Regions from separate parts of the Pseudarthrobacter cremeus genome, predicted to be linked through region 2. Evidence: riboswitches for the same ligand, from Rfam matches in the RefSeq annotation. Region 2 holds a riboswitch; each other region holds the start of a gene.

Region 1 (4,203 bases), on a different contig from region 2:
ATACGTCGACGACGGATGGCACGTTCGCCAGAACGTTCACTCTTGGCCCGGCGAGGGCGAGGACGGCAGGGGTGGGACGGCGGCCGGCGAGTACGAACCTGGCTTCGGGAATCCGCTGCCACACCCGCGGTGCGACCTTGTTAACAAGGACAGAGGCACTGTCGATGTTGGGGCCGTAGTTCAGGCTTCCCACGAAACAGGCCACCGGCGCAGTCCGCGTACTGCCGGTCCGGACTGCAGGTTCGGCACCGTTCGGGATGCTCCTGACCGGGCGGCCCAGCCGGGCCGACCAGGCAACGGCATCCTGGGCCCCCACAGTGAGGAGCCTCGCCCGCAGGGGGAGGCGGCGCTCCGCCCTCAGGGATTGGAGTTCCCTGGCCAGGTAGGCCGGCCTCTGCAGGCCACCTGCGATGGCGGTGTCCATGCCCGCACGGATGGACCAGGGGTCCACTGTCTGCAGGACCAGGGGCCCCCGGACGTAGTGGGAAAGGAACAGGGCATGCGGACCGTGGATCAGTGTGGCGTCATGGCTGGCCGAGAGTTCGGATACCGCCCCAGTGGCCCGGGGTGTGGACCGTTCGTGCTTTCCGAGGCCGTTCAGGCCAAAAGCTGAGCGTAGCAGCGCCGAGCGGCGGGGGCGGGTGGGCAAAATGACCACTGCTTCGCAGCGCCCGCGTACGTCATCGGGAACAGGTACCGGACCGCCATACGTCAGGAGCGTGACAGTGACGTCCGCGGGGAGGTGCCTGATCAGCTCGTAGGGGATCATCGAGCTGCCGTCGCCTAGCACGGGGTCTCGGTTGGGAACGCTTTCTGTTGCGTAAAGCAACCTCATTGCAAGAGTGTACTGGAGGGGTACCGCGCTCCGAGGGGTAGCGGGGAATAACTGTGGTATTACACAGCAAAGGCGGCCGGACGGCTGCGGGAAGCCCCGTCGTCGTCCGTCCGCCTTAACTTTGGCCGGCTGAAATTACTGCCAGGCGCGCACGTAGTCAACCTGGACCTGCGATGCAGCTCCGTAGGTGGGGTTGGTGGATGCGGCACCGACGTTGAGGACGATGTACTGCGGTGCGTTTCCGTCGTTGGTGGGGTAGGACTTGACCTTGACGCCGTCATAGTAGACGTCCGAGGAAGTGGCCGTACGGTGGAGGCCGTAGGTGTGGAAATCGTTGGCCCAGTTTCCGGGGACCGTGCCCTGGTTCTGTGCGCCGGACGTTGAGTGGTAGTTCACGGTCATCTTGGCCTTGAGGACCTCGGCGATGTCGTTTTCCCCAGTGGACGGCCAGGACTGGCCGGTGGTCCAGAAGGCGGGCCAGTTGTACAGGCCGTTGGCGTTACCGGGGAACTTGATCCGTGCCTCGACATAGCCGGTGCCGAACTGGTAACCGGTGGTGGCGCCGCCCTTGGGGTTCGTCGAGACCAGCGCCCCTGACGTCGCGGAGTTGAGGGTCAGCACAAGATTTCCGCCGGCGACAGCAACGTTGCCGGGGCTGGTGCTGACCTTGTTCATGGTGCCGCAGTTCGAAGAGAACCAGCAGTTGGACCATTTTGTGCCGTCCAGGGACGGGGCGTTGAAGTCATCGTTGAACGCCATCGTCCAGTTTCCGGGAACGCCGAGCGGCGCAGCGCCGCCCGTGGCGGCAAGTGGCGCGGGCGCGGCGGCCTGTGCCAGCACGGGTGCCATAGTGGCGGGTGCAGGGGCCGGTGCCGGGAGTGCCTCGGCTGCCGGTGCCGCGGGCGGTTCGGTGGTGGCTGAGGGGGACGGTGTTTCAGCCGCAGGGGCCTGCGACTGTTGGCCTGACGTGTCGGTGACCGGGCTGAGCTCGCTGCCGGCGGCGCTGGAGGACTGGTCCTGGGCCTGGCCGCAGGCGGAAACTGCAAGGAGTGCAGCTACGGCAGCGGCAGCGAACGCAAGAGTGCGCGGGCTTTTCCTGTGCAGGAAGCCGTTCTTGAAACGGGAATCCGGCGTGGTGGGTTGGGTGGAGTGGACAGCTTTTTGGCGCGCGCTAACGCGCGACTGGGTTGATCCAGACATGGGTGATTACCTCTCAACGCCTGCGGAGTTAGCTGTCGGGTTCGGATGAGGCCATCCGGCCGCGCCCCATTGCGGCTTCACCCCGAGGGCCGGCAAAATGCCAAGGCCCGGACTCTGGGTCCCCCGTCTCTGCCTAAACCTAGTGGACTCCGGGAAGCGGCAGAGCTCGGCGTAACATCCCGGATTCGGGTCCGGATTGGCCGGGCCCACTGATCGACCGTACAGGACCGGTGGGTGATAATCACAATCCGGTAACAGGAATCACAACTGCGGAGGGTCCCCTTGCGCTCGGCGTTCCCGAGCTTCGGTTATCCCTTGTCGATGGGGTGGGCGGGTACGCCGACCCAGGTTTCGCCGTCGGGCACGTTGCTTAGAACGGCCGCCCCCATACCCACCGTGGCGTAGGACCCGACTGACGTCCGTTCACGGACGCTGCAGTTCATCCCCAGGTAGGCCGCCCGGCCGATCCGGACTCCCCCACCCAGCGACACGCCGGCCGCGAACGTCGCGAAGTCCGCCACGTCGTCGTCGTGCGTGAAGGTCACGGACGGCATGGCCACAACGTGGGCCCCGAGCGTGACGGAGGCTGTCAGTGTCACGTTCTTCAGGAGGATGCTGCCTCGGCCGATCCGGCAGCCCTCAGGGCACTCCACGCTGGGATCGATGGCGGTGGCGTAACGGGCATCGCGGAGGCCCAGGGCCGCCAGCCGCTCCACCACAGCTTCCCGGGACTTCCCGGAGGCCAGGCACACGAGCACCAGCGCGTGGGTGAACTTGGGTGCATCGTCAATGGTCCCCAGCACAGGCGCTCCGTCGACGGTGACGCCGGCCATTTCCTTGTCGTCGTCGAGCATACCGACGACGTCGTACTGCCCGCTGGCGCGGACCATTGTCAGGACTTCCCGGGCCAGTCCGCTGGCGGCGATCAGGACCAGTTCGCTCACCGGTGGACCCCGGCGGCCGCCCGGATGCTGTTCATGACGCGGTTCAGTCCGACGTTGTCCAGCCTGTGGAAAAGCGGAAGAACCAGGGTCCGGTCGGCGAGCCGTTCAGTAGCCTGGAGCCCGGCGTTTCCCGTATCCCGCCACCGGTAGGCCGGCTGCCGGTGAGCAGCCACGGCGCCGCGGTGCGCCGAAATCCCGGCATCAGCCAGGCGGCCCAGGAGCCCGTCGCGGTCGGTGGCAAAGCCCGGGAGGACTTCGAGCCAGAAGGACTGGAAGTTGGTGGCCCCATACGGTGGGTCGGCAACCAACCGGAGCCCGGCCAGGGCGGAAAGGCCTGCCGCATAACGAGCGGCGATCTCCCGACGGCGGGCCACGATCTGGCCCAGCCTGCCCAGTTGCACCATGCCGATGGCAGCCTGCAGATCCGTCATCTGGTAGTCGAAGCCGACCTCGACGTACACCTCCGGCGTGCAGACGCCGGATCCGCGACGGTCCGCCACCGGCACGTTCAGTGAATGGCAACGGAGGCTCCGGGCCCGCGCCGCCCAGTCCGCCCGGTGGGTGGTCAGCATGCCGCCTTCGCCCGTGGTCAGCACGTTGTCCGGATGGAACGACCACACGGCAACGTCCGCTCCGGCGCCCACCGGTCTGCCCTTGTATGCGGAACCGACAGCGCATCCGGCGTCTTCGATCACAATGATTTCGTGACGCTCGCAAAGCTCGCGGACGGGGTCCAGGTCAACCGGAATGCCGGCTTGGTCCACCACGATCACGGCCCGGGTGTCCAGGGTCAGTGCAGCCCGGACGGAGGCCGCAGTCACGGTGCCGGTGACTGGATCCACATCGCAGAACACTGGCCGCGCGCCGACATACGTCACCGCATTGGCGGTGGCGATTAAAGCCAGTGACGGAACCACCACGTCATCGCCCGGACCGATGCCGGCCACCACCAGCGCCAGGTGCAGCGCGGAGGTGCCGCTGGAGGTCGCGACGGCGTGGCGCACCTCCTGCAGTGCGCTGAACCTTGCCTCGAAGGCCTTCACTTTCGGCCCCTGGGTGAGCACCCCGGAGGCGAGGACCTCAGCCACGGCGCGGGTCTCGTCCTCGCCGATCCATGGTTCCATGACATTGATGCAGGCCAGCACGGTTTCCGCAGTCACCACACACCGGCTTCGCTGGCGACCGTTCTCATTTGTCCGCGTCCTTCCCACGTTCCGGCCCCCG
Region 2 (4,203 bases):
CGGGCTGGCCGCCCTGGGCGGAGCGCCCGCCTCACTCCTTGACGACGGTGTGATTAATCTCCTTGAAGCCATGCAGGGCTACGGCCCGGACTCGAACGTGTTGGTCAGCCGCCTCGCAGAGCCCATCCAGGTGGAGCCGGAACTGCTGATCCAGCTGGATGAGGGCGGCATCCGGCCTGGCGCTTCGGTCACGCTGGAGCGCGTAGGGGAGTACATTTCCGTCCGTGTGCCCGGTATCGAGGGGGCGTTGGAGCTGCCCCCGGAAGTCGCTGCGCACGTGTTCGTTTCAGTCGGCTGACCCTCCGGGTTGCTGAGCGCTCCGGGTTTCCGGCACGGGCAAGCCTGGACTGGCGTGCCACTAGCGCAGTAAGCGCCGTTCTGCAAAGATAACGGAATTGTTACTGTCCGACTTAATCATTTATAGTTTTCACAGAACGTCGATACAAAAGCGTTACCTGATCCGGAGCCGAGCTCTGCCAGCGGATCAGGTGCACGAGTCACTAACTGGCAGAGGCGGGGGAACCACAACCGGCAGTCGCAAGGCTGCCTTGGGGTGAAGTCCGTCAGCAGCAAGCCTCTTCCAATGAAGAATCCTCACGGGATATTTCTGCGCCAAAGTGCTTGTCACGGCGGACCGGGTCTTTGAACTCTCTGACCCGAATCCGACAGCTAACTTCGCAGGCTATCCAGAGAGGAACATTCTTGACCACGCAATACTCCAGGGGCCGCCGTCGCGCTGCGGGCCCCGCCTCGGTGCCGCGTCCGGCCGAGGTTTTTACGGCCGACAGGCCACGCGATTCCCAGCGCGAAGCGCGCCGCCGGCGTGGACCCTTCCGGCAAATTACGGATTTCGCAGCCGCCAGCGGCATCGGCCAAAAGGCCGGAATAGCCCTCGCTGCAACGGGACTTGTGCTCACCGTTACCGTTCCGGCCACCAGCCCGGTCATGGCCCAGCAGGAGCCGGGGCAGCCTGCATCAGCTGTCTCCGCCGCCCCGCAGCCCGAAATCTCGGCCGCCGCCGGTGCGCAGATTGACTTCAGCCGCTCCTCGGTAGTGACGAAGGGCGATCCCGACGGGAAGCTGAAGCAGCTGCTGAGCGCCCAGTCCGCAGGGTCCATCACCCGCGCAGCCTCCGCCGGAAGCCTGGGTGCGCCCCTGGCCCAACTGACCACAGCCTCACCGTTCGGCTTCCGCGTAAGCCCCATCACCGGCGGTGCCGGCGACTTCCACCGGGGCCAGGACTTTGTTGCCCAGTGCGGAACTCCTGTCATGGCCGCCGCCAGCGGCACCGTGACGTTCGTGGGGTGGCACCAGTACGGCGGCGGCAACCGCGTCGTGGTGGATCACGGGAACGGCCTCGAAACCACGTACAACCACCTCTCCTCGGCGAGCGTCAAGATGGGCCAGACGGTCAGCCGCGGCGACGTCGTGGCCCTCAGCGGCACCACGGGCGCCTCAACCGGCTGCCACCTCCACTTCGAGGTCCAGGTCAACGGCGAAGTCGTCGACCCCACCGGCTGGCTCTGACCCAAATGATGGCCAACTATCAGATTCAGGTGACATGCCGTGACCTGAATGTGACATTGGCTCAGAACTCCTGTACCGTCTAAAGCGCGCCAGCTTTTCCGAAGCTGACGTTCTTGAGTGGATTGCCTAGCTCTGCCACCGCTCAAGGTCCGTTCGCATGAATTCGTCTGGCAGGGGCGGGGGAACCAATTTTGGTCTTCGATTTCTGAAGGCCTTGGGGTTAAGTCGCAAAGCTTCCCAGGAAGCAGCGCGGCCGGGTGCACTCCCATCCGAATCCGACAGCTCACCTCGCAGGCATTGGGAGAGGCTACCTTCGTGTCTTCACGTCATAATTCTGCGCGTCACCGCGCGCACACGGTTCGCACCAACCCCTTGGGCTCTGTGTCCAAGGCAGTCAGTGCCAATGCCGGGACCGTAGGTCGCCAGGCTGCTGTCATCGCAGCCGCGTCAGGTCTGATCCTGACCATGGGGCTTCCGGCCAACGCTGCGGATTCCACCGCCGGCGTGTCCGCATCCACCGAGTCCGGGTCAGCTCAGTCTGCACTGGCCGTCACTGCCGCTCCCACGGCCACTGTTTCGTTCGAACGCCCGGTGGTCAAGACCACCGCCGCGCCGAAGATCGAAAGAGTCCGTGCGCTGTCAACTGCAGCCGAAACCGCCGCACAGGGTGCCGGGGCAACGGAAAAGGCCGCCGACAAGCTCGCCGGCGCCGTCTCCTCTGCAGCCGCATCCGGTCTGGCCGCCATTGCCTACACCGGCATCGGCCACCCCTACGTCTGGGGCGGCACCACTCCCAGCGGCTGGGACTGCTCCGGGTTCACGCAGTGGGTCTACGCCCAGGCCGGGATCAGCATTCCCCGGGTGAACGCCTGGACGGCTATGAAGCCGACCTCCACCCCCGTCCCCGGTGACCTGGTCATGCAGAACGGTGGCGCTCACGTTGGCATCTACGTTGGCAACGGCATGATGATCAGCGCGCTGAACCCCTCACAGGGAACGCTGCTCCACTCAGCTGCCTCCACGGGCACCTCTTCCTTCTTCACCCTGGCGCAGTAGTTCCTTCCGCGCCCCGGTTCCTGCCGGGCACCGGTTCCTGCAGCCCTCGCGCTGCCGGAACCGTGTGCCGGCCTGGACCTTTTCGCTAAATCCCCGTTCGGGACGTGCCGGCGTACCCCCAAGATGCCGGCACGTCCAAAGCCCCTGGCCTGCCACGCGGTCCTGAGGAAATCGAAAGAGAGAAAATTAATGACTACTCGTGCAACTTCTGCACGGCACCGCGCCGAGGTCACCACCAAGACCAACTCGCTGGCTGTCATTGCCAAGGCTGTCGGCGACAACGCCGGCGGCATGGGCCGTCAGGCAGCGGTTATCGCTGCTGCTTCCGGCCTGGTCCTGACCAGCGGTATCGCAGCCAACGCTGCCGACACCAGCGTTCAGCATGAAGGGGTTTCGGCCTCTAACCTTGAGGTTGAGGTTTCCGCCCCCGCCGTTATTTCGGCTGAGTCGACCATCGCCATTTCCTACGAGAAGCCTGCAGTCACCACGACGCCGGCCCCCGTGGTCGAGGCACCCGAGCCCGAAGTCGAGGTGCAGGCAGCTCCGGTTGCGGCGCCGGCTGCCGCTCCGGCCCGTGCCGCTGCTGTGAAGGTGACCACCGCTTCGGCTCCGGCCGCCCCGGCCCCGGTTGCTGCCAGCGGCAAGGGCGCGGCAATCCTCTCCGCTGCCTACGCACAGCTGGGTGTCATGCAGGACTGCACCATGCTGGTGACCAACTCGCTGGCCGCCGTGGGAATCAACTTCCACGACTGGCCTGCCGGCTACCTGGGCCTGGGCCGCACCGTGAGTGCCGCCGAGGCTCAGCCGGGCGACCTGATCTACTACGCCGACGGCGGCGCGGGCGTTGCCCACATTGCTGTCTATGCCGGCAACGGCCAGGCAGTGCATGGCGGCTACAACGGCAACCAGACCGTTGTCTTCAGCGCCAACGTTGGCTCCGGACCGGTCTTCATCCGCGTTTCCTAGCAGCTGATTCAGCCCCAAAGGACCCCCGCCAGCCGGCGGGGGTCCTTTGCTGTCTCCGGACGCCGCGGGATGCTTTCCCAGGGCGCGCCGGTCTGCTGTCCTTGGACGCCCCGGGCTCGCTGTCCCCGGGGGCCCCGGACATTGATCCCGGACAGTGACCTGTAACCGGTGCCAGGTGAGCCGCCACCCGACACGGCAGTTCTCCCGTGGGCGACGATTAGTTGATCCAGGGTTTCTTTGTTTACTCTTGTGGTGTCGATCCATAGCCCGGATATGCCGGGGGCAGCCGGCCCTCGTGCCCCTGACGGGTGCGGCCACAAAGAGGTAAGTGCATGCGCACTCTCGTTCTGAATGCTGGATATGAACCGCTGGCGGTGATCACCTTCCGCCGGGCGCTGGTCCTTGTGCTCACAGGCAAGGCGAGTGTTGTTGCGGAAGGCGAGGACCCCGTGGTGGGGCCGCAGGAGATTTTGGGCCGCCCGTCCGTGATTCTCCTGAACCGCTACATCCGCCCCAGATACAACCACAGCACTGCGGTGAGCCGCCGCGGGGTACTGCGGCGGGATGGCCACCGGTGCGCCTACTGCGGCAAGGCTGCCCACACCATCGACCACGTCCAGCCCAAGTCACGTGGCGGTGCGGACTCCTGGGAAA
Region 3 (4,203 bases), on a different contig from region 2:
TGGACACCGCCGAACTCGTGGTGGGCGATCTGGTCCTCAACATCGACACCCGCGAGGTGACCCGCGCCGGCGACGACGTCCAGCTCACTGCCACCCAGTTCGAGCTGCTCCGTTACCTGATGGAGAACCCCAAGCGTGTGATCAGCAAGGCCCAGATCCTTGACCGCGTCTGGAATTACGATTTCGGCGGGCAGGCCAACATCGTCGAACTCTATATCTCCTACCTGCGCAAGAAAGTCGATTCCGTCCACCCGCCCATGATCCACACCGTGCGGGGCGCCGGTTACGTCATCAAGCCGGCAGAGTAGCCCTTCCATGTCCTCATCACTGGCCACCCAGCCGTCCAGACGGAGCTGGCTGAAGCCCGCCACCTGGCACCTGCGTACCCGCCTGGTCCTGCTCGCCATGGCTCTGCTGGTGGCCATCTGCGGGGCCGTCGGCCTGTTCAGTTACGCTTCCATGGATTCCTTCCTGACGCGGCAGCTCGATGAGCAGCTGAGCCAGGCCGCGAACCGTTCGAACGATCCCGGGCGGCCTCCCTCGGGCGGCGGATTCAACGGCAGGGACCCGCTGGACGCCCGCGGCCAGAGTGTGGGAACCCTCAACGCCCGCATCGTGAACGGACAGCTCAACAGCGGCGGCTACCTGGACCCGAACACCACACGCTCTGCGCTCAGCTCTGAGGACAAGCAGACCCTGCTCGCCCTGGCGCGGAACGGCAATCCGGTGGACCGCCCGCTCTCCAAGGGTGACTACCGGATCGTGGCCGTGGAAACCGGCTTCGGCGACGTCCTGGTGACGGGACTTCCGCTGGCAGCCAAGGAAAGCACGCTGGCGTCACTGGTGTGGACGTTCACGTTCGTTTCCCTGGGCGGCCTGGCGCTGATCGGGCTTGCCGGGACCGTGCTCATCCGGCGCACCATGAAACCGCTGGAGCAGCTTTCAGAAGTTGCCACCCGGGTATCGCAGCTCCCCCTGGATGCGGGCGAGGTGGCACTCGCGGTGCGCGTCCCGCCGTCGAACTCCAACCCCGGAACCGAAGTGGGCAGCGTGGGCCACGCCCTCAATCTGATGCTGGACAACGTGGCCAATGCGCTGGAGGCGAGGCAGAAAAGCGAAACCAAAGTTCGTCAGTTCGTCGCCGATGCCTCACATGAATTGCGGACTCCGCTGACAGCCATCCGAGGCTATACGGAACTGATGCGGATGACCGAGAATTTCACGCCGGACGGCCGGAAGTCCTTGGCGCGGGTGCAGAGCCAGTCGGAGCGCATGACCACCCTCGTGGAGGACCTGCTCCTGCTTGCCCGGCTCGACGAGGGCCAGCCGCTCAAACTCAGCGAGGTGGACCTCACCCAACTGGTGGTCGAGACAGTCAGCGACGAAAAAGTCATCGCCCCGGGCCACACCTGGCGCCTCGAACTGCCGGACGAGCCGGTCGCGGTGACCGGTGACGCATCGCAACTGCGCCAGGTCCTGGTGAACCTGCTCTCCAACGCACGCAAGCACACTCCGCCGGGAACCACCGTGGTGACCGGGGTCAGCAGGGCGGCTGATGGCAGCGCCGAGGTTACGGTAACGGACGACGGCGGCGGCATGCCGGCCGGATTCGTGGACAAGGCCTTTTCGCGGTTCGCCCGCGCAGACGCTTCCCGGGCGGGCACCGCCCACCCTTCCGGAGCCGCGGCCTCCGAGGGCACCAGCGGCCTGGGCCTGTCCATAGTGCAGTCCATCGTTGAGGCGCACGGCGGAACCGTCACGGCGACATCTGCCCCCGGCCATACGGCCTTTACGCTTCGCCTCCCTTCAGGTTCCCCAACCACGCAAGGTGACACACCGGCGTCGTGATCCCTGTTACCAAAATGTGACTTAAGGTTGTAACTCCTGTACCGTCGATTGGGTGCAGTTCCCTTTGGGCTGCATATCCGGATGACGCCAAGCTCTGCCGCTCCCCGGATTCCGCGTTCAGAGGCAGAGGCGGGGGACCCACGGTCCCGGGCCCAAGAGTGCCCTTGGGGTTAAGCCAGCACGTGAACTTTCCGTGTGGCCGGATGCCCTCATCCGAACCCGACAGCTAACTCCGCAGGTGTGAGAGGCGATCCATCATGTCTGAATACAGAGCACAAACGCGCCCGGAGAACGGGTCACAGAAACCGCACGGCCGCCGGAAAGCTTCCGAAGCGGAGTCAGCATCCCCGGTAGCGGCAACCTCCGGGTCCACATCCACCCCCACCGCATCCTTGGCCAAGCTTCCCTCCATTGGCAAGCGTGCAGCAGTATTCACGGCGGCGTGCGCGCTCCTCATCGGAGTCGGCGCTGCCGGCCAGGCGTCCGAGTCAACTTCACTGCTGGCCGCGGGCGATGCCCAGCCAACTGCTCAAACCTCCGCCGCGGCCGGATCCAGCCTCAGCTTCGGAACGGCCGAAGTCCAGGCGAAACCCGCTCCGGAAGCCGCTCCGGCAGGGATCAGCCTTGCCCCGCAGGCTGCCGAGCCGGCACCTGCCGCCGCCCCGGCCCCCGCTCCAGCGCCTGCGGCGGCGCCCGAGCCTGCCCCAGCACCGGCACCGGTAGTGGCGGTCAATGACCCGGCCGGCGCCCAGGCGTACGCCGCCGGGCAGCTGGCATCATACGGTTGGGCGGCTGACCAGATGCAATGCCTGAAGACGCTCTGGACGAAGGAATCCGACTGGACCACAACGGCCACCAATGCCAGCAGCGGCGCCTATGGCATCGTCCAGTCATTGCCTGCGGAGAAGATGGCCAGCGCCGGAGCGGACTACCTGACGAACTACCGCACTCAGATCAACTGGGGCCTGAACTACGTCAAGGAGCGCTACCAGTCCCCCTGCGGTGCCCTGAACTTCCACCTGTCGCACAACTGGTACTGAGCACAAGGCTCCATACCTGTCGGCTTTGAGCCGTCCGGGGCATACTGGGGCCATGAAATTCACCACCACGATTCTTGGCAGCGGCAATAAGACCGGTATTGAGGTCCCGGCGGAGGTCGTCGCCGGGCTGGGCGCAGGCAAGCGGCCGCCCGTCGTCGTGACCATCAACGGGAAGAGCTACCGCAGCAGCATCGCCGTGATGGGTGGCCAGAACCTGATCGGGGTCAGCGAGCACAACCGCGAATTCACGGGGGTCTCCGCCGGCGACACCGTGGAGGTGGACGTCGAGCTGGATACCCAACCGCGCATTGTCGAGGTTCCGGACGACCTCGCGGCGGCAATGGCGGCCGATCCTGATGCCCAGGCGTTCTACGCCACCCTCAGTTACAGCAGTCAGCGGCGCTACGTGGAGCCTCTCGCTGATGCCAAAACAGAGGAAACCCGGTCGCGGCGGATCGCCAAGGTAGTGGCCGATCTCAAAGCCGGAAAGAAATAGTCCTTCGTCCCTGCGCATCTGAGGTCACCGAGGCGGAAACCTCTGCGTAGTCCTGAATGTGCAGCACGCCCGGCGGCAGTGGGCCCGTCTTGGACCCCACCGCCACAGTGCGGATCCCGGCGGCCACGCCGGCGGCAATTCCAGCCGGAGCATCCTCAAAAACCACGGCGTCCCCGGGCTCCACGCCCAGCAGGCGGGCCGCCGTCAGGTAGCCTTCCGGGTGCGGCTTGCCCCGGGTCACAACCTCCGCCGTCACGGACGTGCCCGGCATCGCCAGGCCCGCCGCGTCCATCCGGATATCCGCCAGGACCCGGTCCGCGGAAGTCACCAACGCCACGGCATCGGCCGGAAGGCTTCCAAGCAGCCTGGCCGCGCCCGGGATGGCGATGATCCCGGCGGTCCGCACGCGTTCCATGGCGCCGAGTTCCCGGGTGAGCGCTACGACGTCGGAACCTGCTGGAGCGAACCGTTTGACGGTGTCGATGGCCTGCACGCCATGGGAGGTCCGCAGGATTTCTTCGATGTCCAGGCCATAGCGGTCCGCCAACTCCCCCCAGACCTCCTCGACAACGGCGGTCGAATCCACCAGGGTGCCGTCCATGTCAAACAGGGCGGCACGGCAGGTGAACGCGCGTGTGGAGGCAGGTGCGAAGGGATTCATGCACCCCATTTTGCCCTACCCGTTTTTGCATGCCTTGGCTTGACCTACGATTCCCGCCCGGGAATGTACTGCACGGCCCACTTGTTGCCGTCCGGATCAGCAAAATAGACGAAGTGTCCCCAGTCCTGGACGTCAATTTCACTGACGTCCACACCGTT
Region 4 (4,203 bases), on a different contig from region 2:
CACCGAAGCCCCGTAGGACGACAGCGCCGCGCCGACCCTTGATTCGACGTTGTCGGCCCGGTACCACGAACCCTCGTTCTGCAGCGTGGCGTCGATGAAAGCGGCGGCATCCTGCACCCTCTGGTTCATGGCTTACCGTCCGTGACGCCCGGTGGCGGCATGGTTGATGCAGAACGGCGTCCAGGGCCGGGCCTCAAGGCGCCCCTCGGCGATGGGCCGGCCGCAGACCGCGCACGTGCCGTACGTTCCTTCCAGGATCCGCTGGAGGGCGGCCTCCACGTCGGCGAGCCCGGAGGTGCTTTGGTTCAGCAGTGCCGATGCCTGGGACAGTTCGAAAGCGATCGTGGCGCCCTCGGGGTCGTGCTCGTCGTCCACATTGGAATCCTGCCGGGCGGCATTGGCTGAGGAAATGTCTGCGCGCAGCGCCGGCAGCAGGGCAAGCTTCCGGGCACGTTCTTCCTCCAGGAGAACCCGGAACTTTTCGAAGTCAGCCATGGGGAAAGCCTAGCCGGGCCATGCACAACCGGCTCGGCAGTCGCGCCTGAACGGCAGACACCAACTGCCGGGACTGTGGGTCCGGACAGGTCAGTACCAGTTGTTGGCAACGGAGTGGTTCCAGGCACCGCACGGTGACCCGTACCTGTCCGCGATATAGGCGAGGCCCCACTCCACCTGCGTCCTGTAGCTGGTGAGCCAGTCGCTCCCTGCAGAGCTGTATTTTCCCGGTGGCAAAGCCTGGGCTATGCCGTAAGCGCCCGAATAGGGATTGGTGGCCGTGGTCAGCCAATTGGATTCCTTGGTCCACAGCTGGGCCAGGCACTGGAACTGGTCCTGACCCCACCCGAACGCCGAAAGCCGCCCGGACGCATAGCTCTTCGCCCCCGCCGGGTCGTTGACCGCGCCGCCGGGGACAGAAGGTACGACGACGACCGGTGGCGGGGCCGGCGTCGGGCCCGGGACTGGTGCCGGTGCGGCCGCCGGTGGTGCGGCGGGTGCGGCGGCCGGCGGCGCGGCAGGTGCCGCGGGTGGCGGGTTCACCGGTTTCTGCGCGGCAGCAAGGGCCGCTGCCTTGGCAGCCGCCTCTTCCTGCCGGCGTGCCTGCTCTGCAGCCGCCGCGCGCTTGGCGGCCTGGGCCGTTTCGTAGGCGGCCTGGGCGGCCTGACCCTGCCTGAATTCCCCTTCCACCGCGGCGGTGGTGCCCTTGAGGGATGCAAGCTGTGCAGTGAGCTCCCCGCCATGCTCCTGTTGCTCGGTAATCTGGCGGGACATGGCCTGCTGAGCCGCCTGGGCGGTTTCCAGCTTGCCCTTCGCTTCGGCCGACAGCCGCTCACGCTCCGCCCTTGCCACCTTCTCCTGGTCGGTCAGCGAATGGGACACCCGTTCGGCCGCCGCGGCCTTGCTCACCAGTGCGGCTGTTTTGTCACTGACGATCTGGACGATGTTGAGGCCTTGGATGCTGTTGGTCTGCACGGCATCCAGGGCTACGAAGAAGCCCATATTGGTGCCGCCGGTCTTGTACGACTGGGCAGCCAATGCTCCGATCTCCCTCTTGTGCTGTTCCAGGTCAGCGGTTGCGCGCGCCGTCCGGGCGGCGAGGGTATCCAGCCTGGCGGTAGCGTCCCGAAGGGCCGCATCGGCAACCGCGTACTCGGCGGCAGAGGTAACCGCGGCGCTTCCCAGCTCTTCAGCCCGCGCCTGGAGTCCGCCCAAAAGGTCGTTGATCCTGGTGACCTCTGCGGCTTTGCCGGCCTCACTTTGCCTGGCATCCTGAACGTCCTGCCATGACGGGTAGCCGCCCGGGGGCGCGTCGTCACCGGCGTGTGCGGGGAGCATCGATAACGAGGCGGCAAAGGCCATCGCCAGAGCAGCGGCAGAGACAGACGGCCCCACTTTTTGAAAAAAACGCGACATAGTTTGTGAGCCTACCGGGCATATACGCCATTGCGCCCCTGACCTGCAACATCGTTACCGTCAGGTGTTCACGCAGGAGCAAAAGCGAGGCACCGCTACCGCTTACATTCCGTTACCGGAATGTGACATTGCCGCAGAACAGAAGTTATGGTCGTCCGGTGCCCCGGTTTAAGCCGGGACATTCCCGTCAGTATGCCGAGCCCTGCCGCTGACCCGGGACCCCAGCCGCATTCAACTGGCAGGGACGGGGGAACCACATTTCCACGGCTTCGCAGGAAGTCTTGGGGTTAAGTCGTCAACACTCCGTCCCGTGCGGAGGCGTTGCCGGCCGGGTGACTCCGACCCGAACCCGACAGCTCACCCCGCAGGCATGGGAGAGGCGATCAACCATGTCAAAGAACACAGCTTCCGCACGCCACCGCGCCGTTCCAGCCCGCTCCATTGTGCTTACTGGCCTGTCCTCAGCAGCCAAGGCGCACGCCCGCACCATCGGCAGGCCGGCCCTTGTGGCCGTGGCCGCCTCAGGCATGCTTTTCAGTGCCGGCACTGCTGCCCAGGCCGGTGTCCATGGCCCGGAAAACTCCGGAACCGCCAACATCCAGGGACAGGCCAGCGCGCCGGCGGCTGCCCCGGTAGCCGCCCCGGTTGCCGCTGCTGCCCCCGCTGCAGCGGGCAACGTCCACACCGTCGTTTCGGGTGACACGCTCGGTGCCATTTCGGCCGCCTACGGCGTTGCCCTCGGAGACGTCCTGGCCGCCAACGGCCTGTCGATGGACTCGATCATCTACCCCGGCAACCAGATCAGCATCCCGGGCGCCGGCTACGCTGCTCCGGCTCCCAGGGCTGCTGCGGCCCCTGCAGCGCCGACCAACACCGGGGTCCGGTTGGCTTCCACAACGGCCCAGGCGGCGCCGGCTCCTTCCGGCGCCGCCGGCCCGGCGATCCTGGCATCCGCCTACTCCCAGCTGGGAATCCAGCAGGACTGCACCGCAATGGTGGAGAAGGCTTTGCGCTCGGTCGGCAAGAGTGTGGGGGACCTGGCGCCCGTCCAGTTCTTCCAGTACGGCAGCGTGGTGGGTACCCCGGCCGCCGGTGACCTCGTTATCACTGCCGGCCACGTGGGCGTCTATGCCGGCAACGGCCAGGTTGTCAGCGGCGGCGTGGACGGTTACAAGACCGAAGTCCACTCCATCAGCTGGCTTACGGGAGCATCTTTCGTCCGCGTAGGGTGATCCCGGCTGGAACGGACGGCGGCGGGCCGCCTCAAGCAACCCGCCGCCGTCGTCCGTCCATTCAATGCTCAGGTCCCGCAGAAGGTCCGGTAGCTCCCGAAGTCATCCGGGGCGGGGGCCGCATAGCGTTCCTGGCCCGGCCGCTCCGTGTAAGGATCGGCCAGCACATCCACCAGACGGTTGAACGGGCCCAGGTCGCCGGCTGTAGCCGCGGCAAGGGCCTCCTCAACAAGATGGTTCCGCGGGATGTACACGGGGTTGACCCGGTCCATGGCCTCCGCATCAGGCATCAGGGCCCGCCAGCGTTCAGCCCATGCTTCGAACGCCTCCGGATCCACGAAGAGGGCCCGGACCGTTGCCGTGGCTCCGCCGGCTGCTGAGCCGAGGCCGCGGAAAAACGAGGTGTAGTCCACTTCCCCTTGCTGCAGCAGAGCCAGCAGGTCGTCCGCCAGCGGCGCCGCGATATCCTCGGTTGCTCCCGCCCCCAGCCCGAGCTTGGCCTTCATCCCGGACAACCACGCGGCGCTGTACTGCGTGCGGAAGGCACCGAGGGACTCCACGGCGAGCGCAACAGCCTGCTCCTGGTCCTCATGGAGCAGGGGCAGCAACGCCTCGGCGAGCCTGGTGAGATTCCATTCGGCGATGAGAGGCTGGTTGGCGTAGGCATAGCGTCCGCCCTCATCGATCGAACTGTAGACGGCGCCCGGGTTGAACGCGTCCATGAACGCGCAGGGGCCGTAGTCGATGGTTTCGCCTGAGATTGCCATGTTGTCCGTATTCATCACGCCGTGAACGAACCCCACCAGCATCCACCGGGCAACCAGCGACGCCTGGGCCGCTATCACCGCATCGAAAAACGCCACATATGGTTGCGGGGCCGCCGCCGCGGCAGGGTAATGGCGGCTGATCGCATGGTCCGCCAGGCGGCGGAGGAGCTCAGTGTCTCCGTTGACCCTGGCAAACTGAAAACTCCCCACCCGCAGGTGGCTGTCCGCGACCCGGGTGAGCACAGCGCCGGGCAGCATTGTTTCGCGGCGGACCGGCTGTCCGGTCCCTACGA

What was found. A riboswitch is a leader RNA that binds a small molecule or an ion and turns the genes downstream of it on or off. The one in region 2 is predicted to bind cyclic di-AMP.
Region 1: another riboswitch for cyclic di-AMP. It lies ahead of ACS5PJ_RS07640 (glycoside hydrolase family 16 protein); the one in region 2 lies ahead of ACS5PJ_RS11705 (C40 family peptidase).
Region 3: another riboswitch for cyclic di-AMP. It lies ahead of ACS5PJ_RS20435 (aggregation-promoting factor C-terminal-like domain-containing protein); the one in region 2 lies ahead of ACS5PJ_RS11705 (C40 family peptidase).
Region 4: another riboswitch for cyclic di-AMP. It lies ahead of ACS5PJ_RS02105 (LysM peptidoglycan-binding domain-containing protein); the one in region 2 lies ahead of ACS5PJ_RS11705 (C40 family peptidase).

The regions. Positions count from the first base shown of each region.
Region 1 covers NZ_JBPZHC010000003.1:230,307-234,509, forward strand. The annotation lists gene ACS5PJ_RS07635 (glycosyltransferase) at 1-835, opposite strand, end outside; gene ACS5PJ_RS07640 (glycoside hydrolase family 16 protein) at 971-2,035, opposite strand; cyclic di-AMP (ydaO/yuaA leader) riboswitch at 2,039-2,214, opposite strand; gene ACS5PJ_RS07645 (acetyltransferase) at 2,344-2,979, opposite strand; gene ACS5PJ_RS07650 (DegT/DnrJ/EryC1/StrS family aminotransferase) at 2,976-4,139, opposite strand.
Region 2 covers NZ_JBPZHC010000005.1:301,867-306,069, reverse strand. The annotation lists gene ACS5PJ_RS11715 (iron-dependent transcriptional repressor DtxR) at 1-298, shown strand, start outside; cyclic di-AMP (ydaO/yuaA leader) riboswitch at 480-699, shown strand; gene ACS5PJ_RS11710 (M23 family metallopeptidase) at 703-1,527, shown strand; cyclic di-AMP (ydaO/yuaA leader) riboswitch at 1,672-1,838, shown strand; gene ACS5PJ_RS11705 (C40 family peptidase) at 1,909-2,583, shown strand; gene ACS5PJ_RS11700 (NlpC/P60 family protein) at 2,773-3,549, shown strand; gene ACS5PJ_RS11695 (HNH endonuclease) at 3,882-4,203, shown strand, end outside.
Region 3 covers NZ_JBPZHC010000015.1:36,812-41,014, reverse strand. The annotation lists gene ACS5PJ_RS20445 (response regulator transcription factor) at 1-308, shown strand, start outside; gene ACS5PJ_RS20440 (HAMP domain-containing sensor histidine kinase) at 316-1,848, shown strand; cyclic di-AMP (ydaO/yuaA leader) riboswitch at 1,941-2,100, shown strand; gene ACS5PJ_RS20435 (aggregation-promoting factor C-terminal-like domain-containing protein) at 2,106-2,888, shown strand; gene ACS5PJ_RS20430 (YdeI/OmpD-associated family protein) at 2,941-3,384, shown strand; gene ACS5PJ_RS20425 (HAD-IA family hydrolase) at 3,365-4,045, opposite strand; gene ACS5PJ_RS20420 (VOC family protein) at 4,090-4,203, opposite strand, start outside.
Region 4 covers NZ_JBPZHC010000001.1:477,072-481,274, forward strand. The annotation lists gene ACS5PJ_RS02090 (DNA alkylation repair protein) at 1-129, opposite strand, end outside; gene ACS5PJ_RS02095 (TraR/DksA family transcriptional regulator) at 133-495, opposite strand; gene ACS5PJ_RS02100 (aggregation-promoting factor C-terminal-like domain-containing protein) at 586-1,911, opposite strand; cyclic di-AMP (ydaO/yuaA leader) riboswitch at 2,125-2,297, shown strand; gene ACS5PJ_RS02105 (LysM peptidoglycan-binding domain-containing protein) at 2,301-3,143, shown strand; gene ACS5PJ_RS02110 (protein adenylyltransferase SelO) at 3,212-4,203, opposite strand, start outside.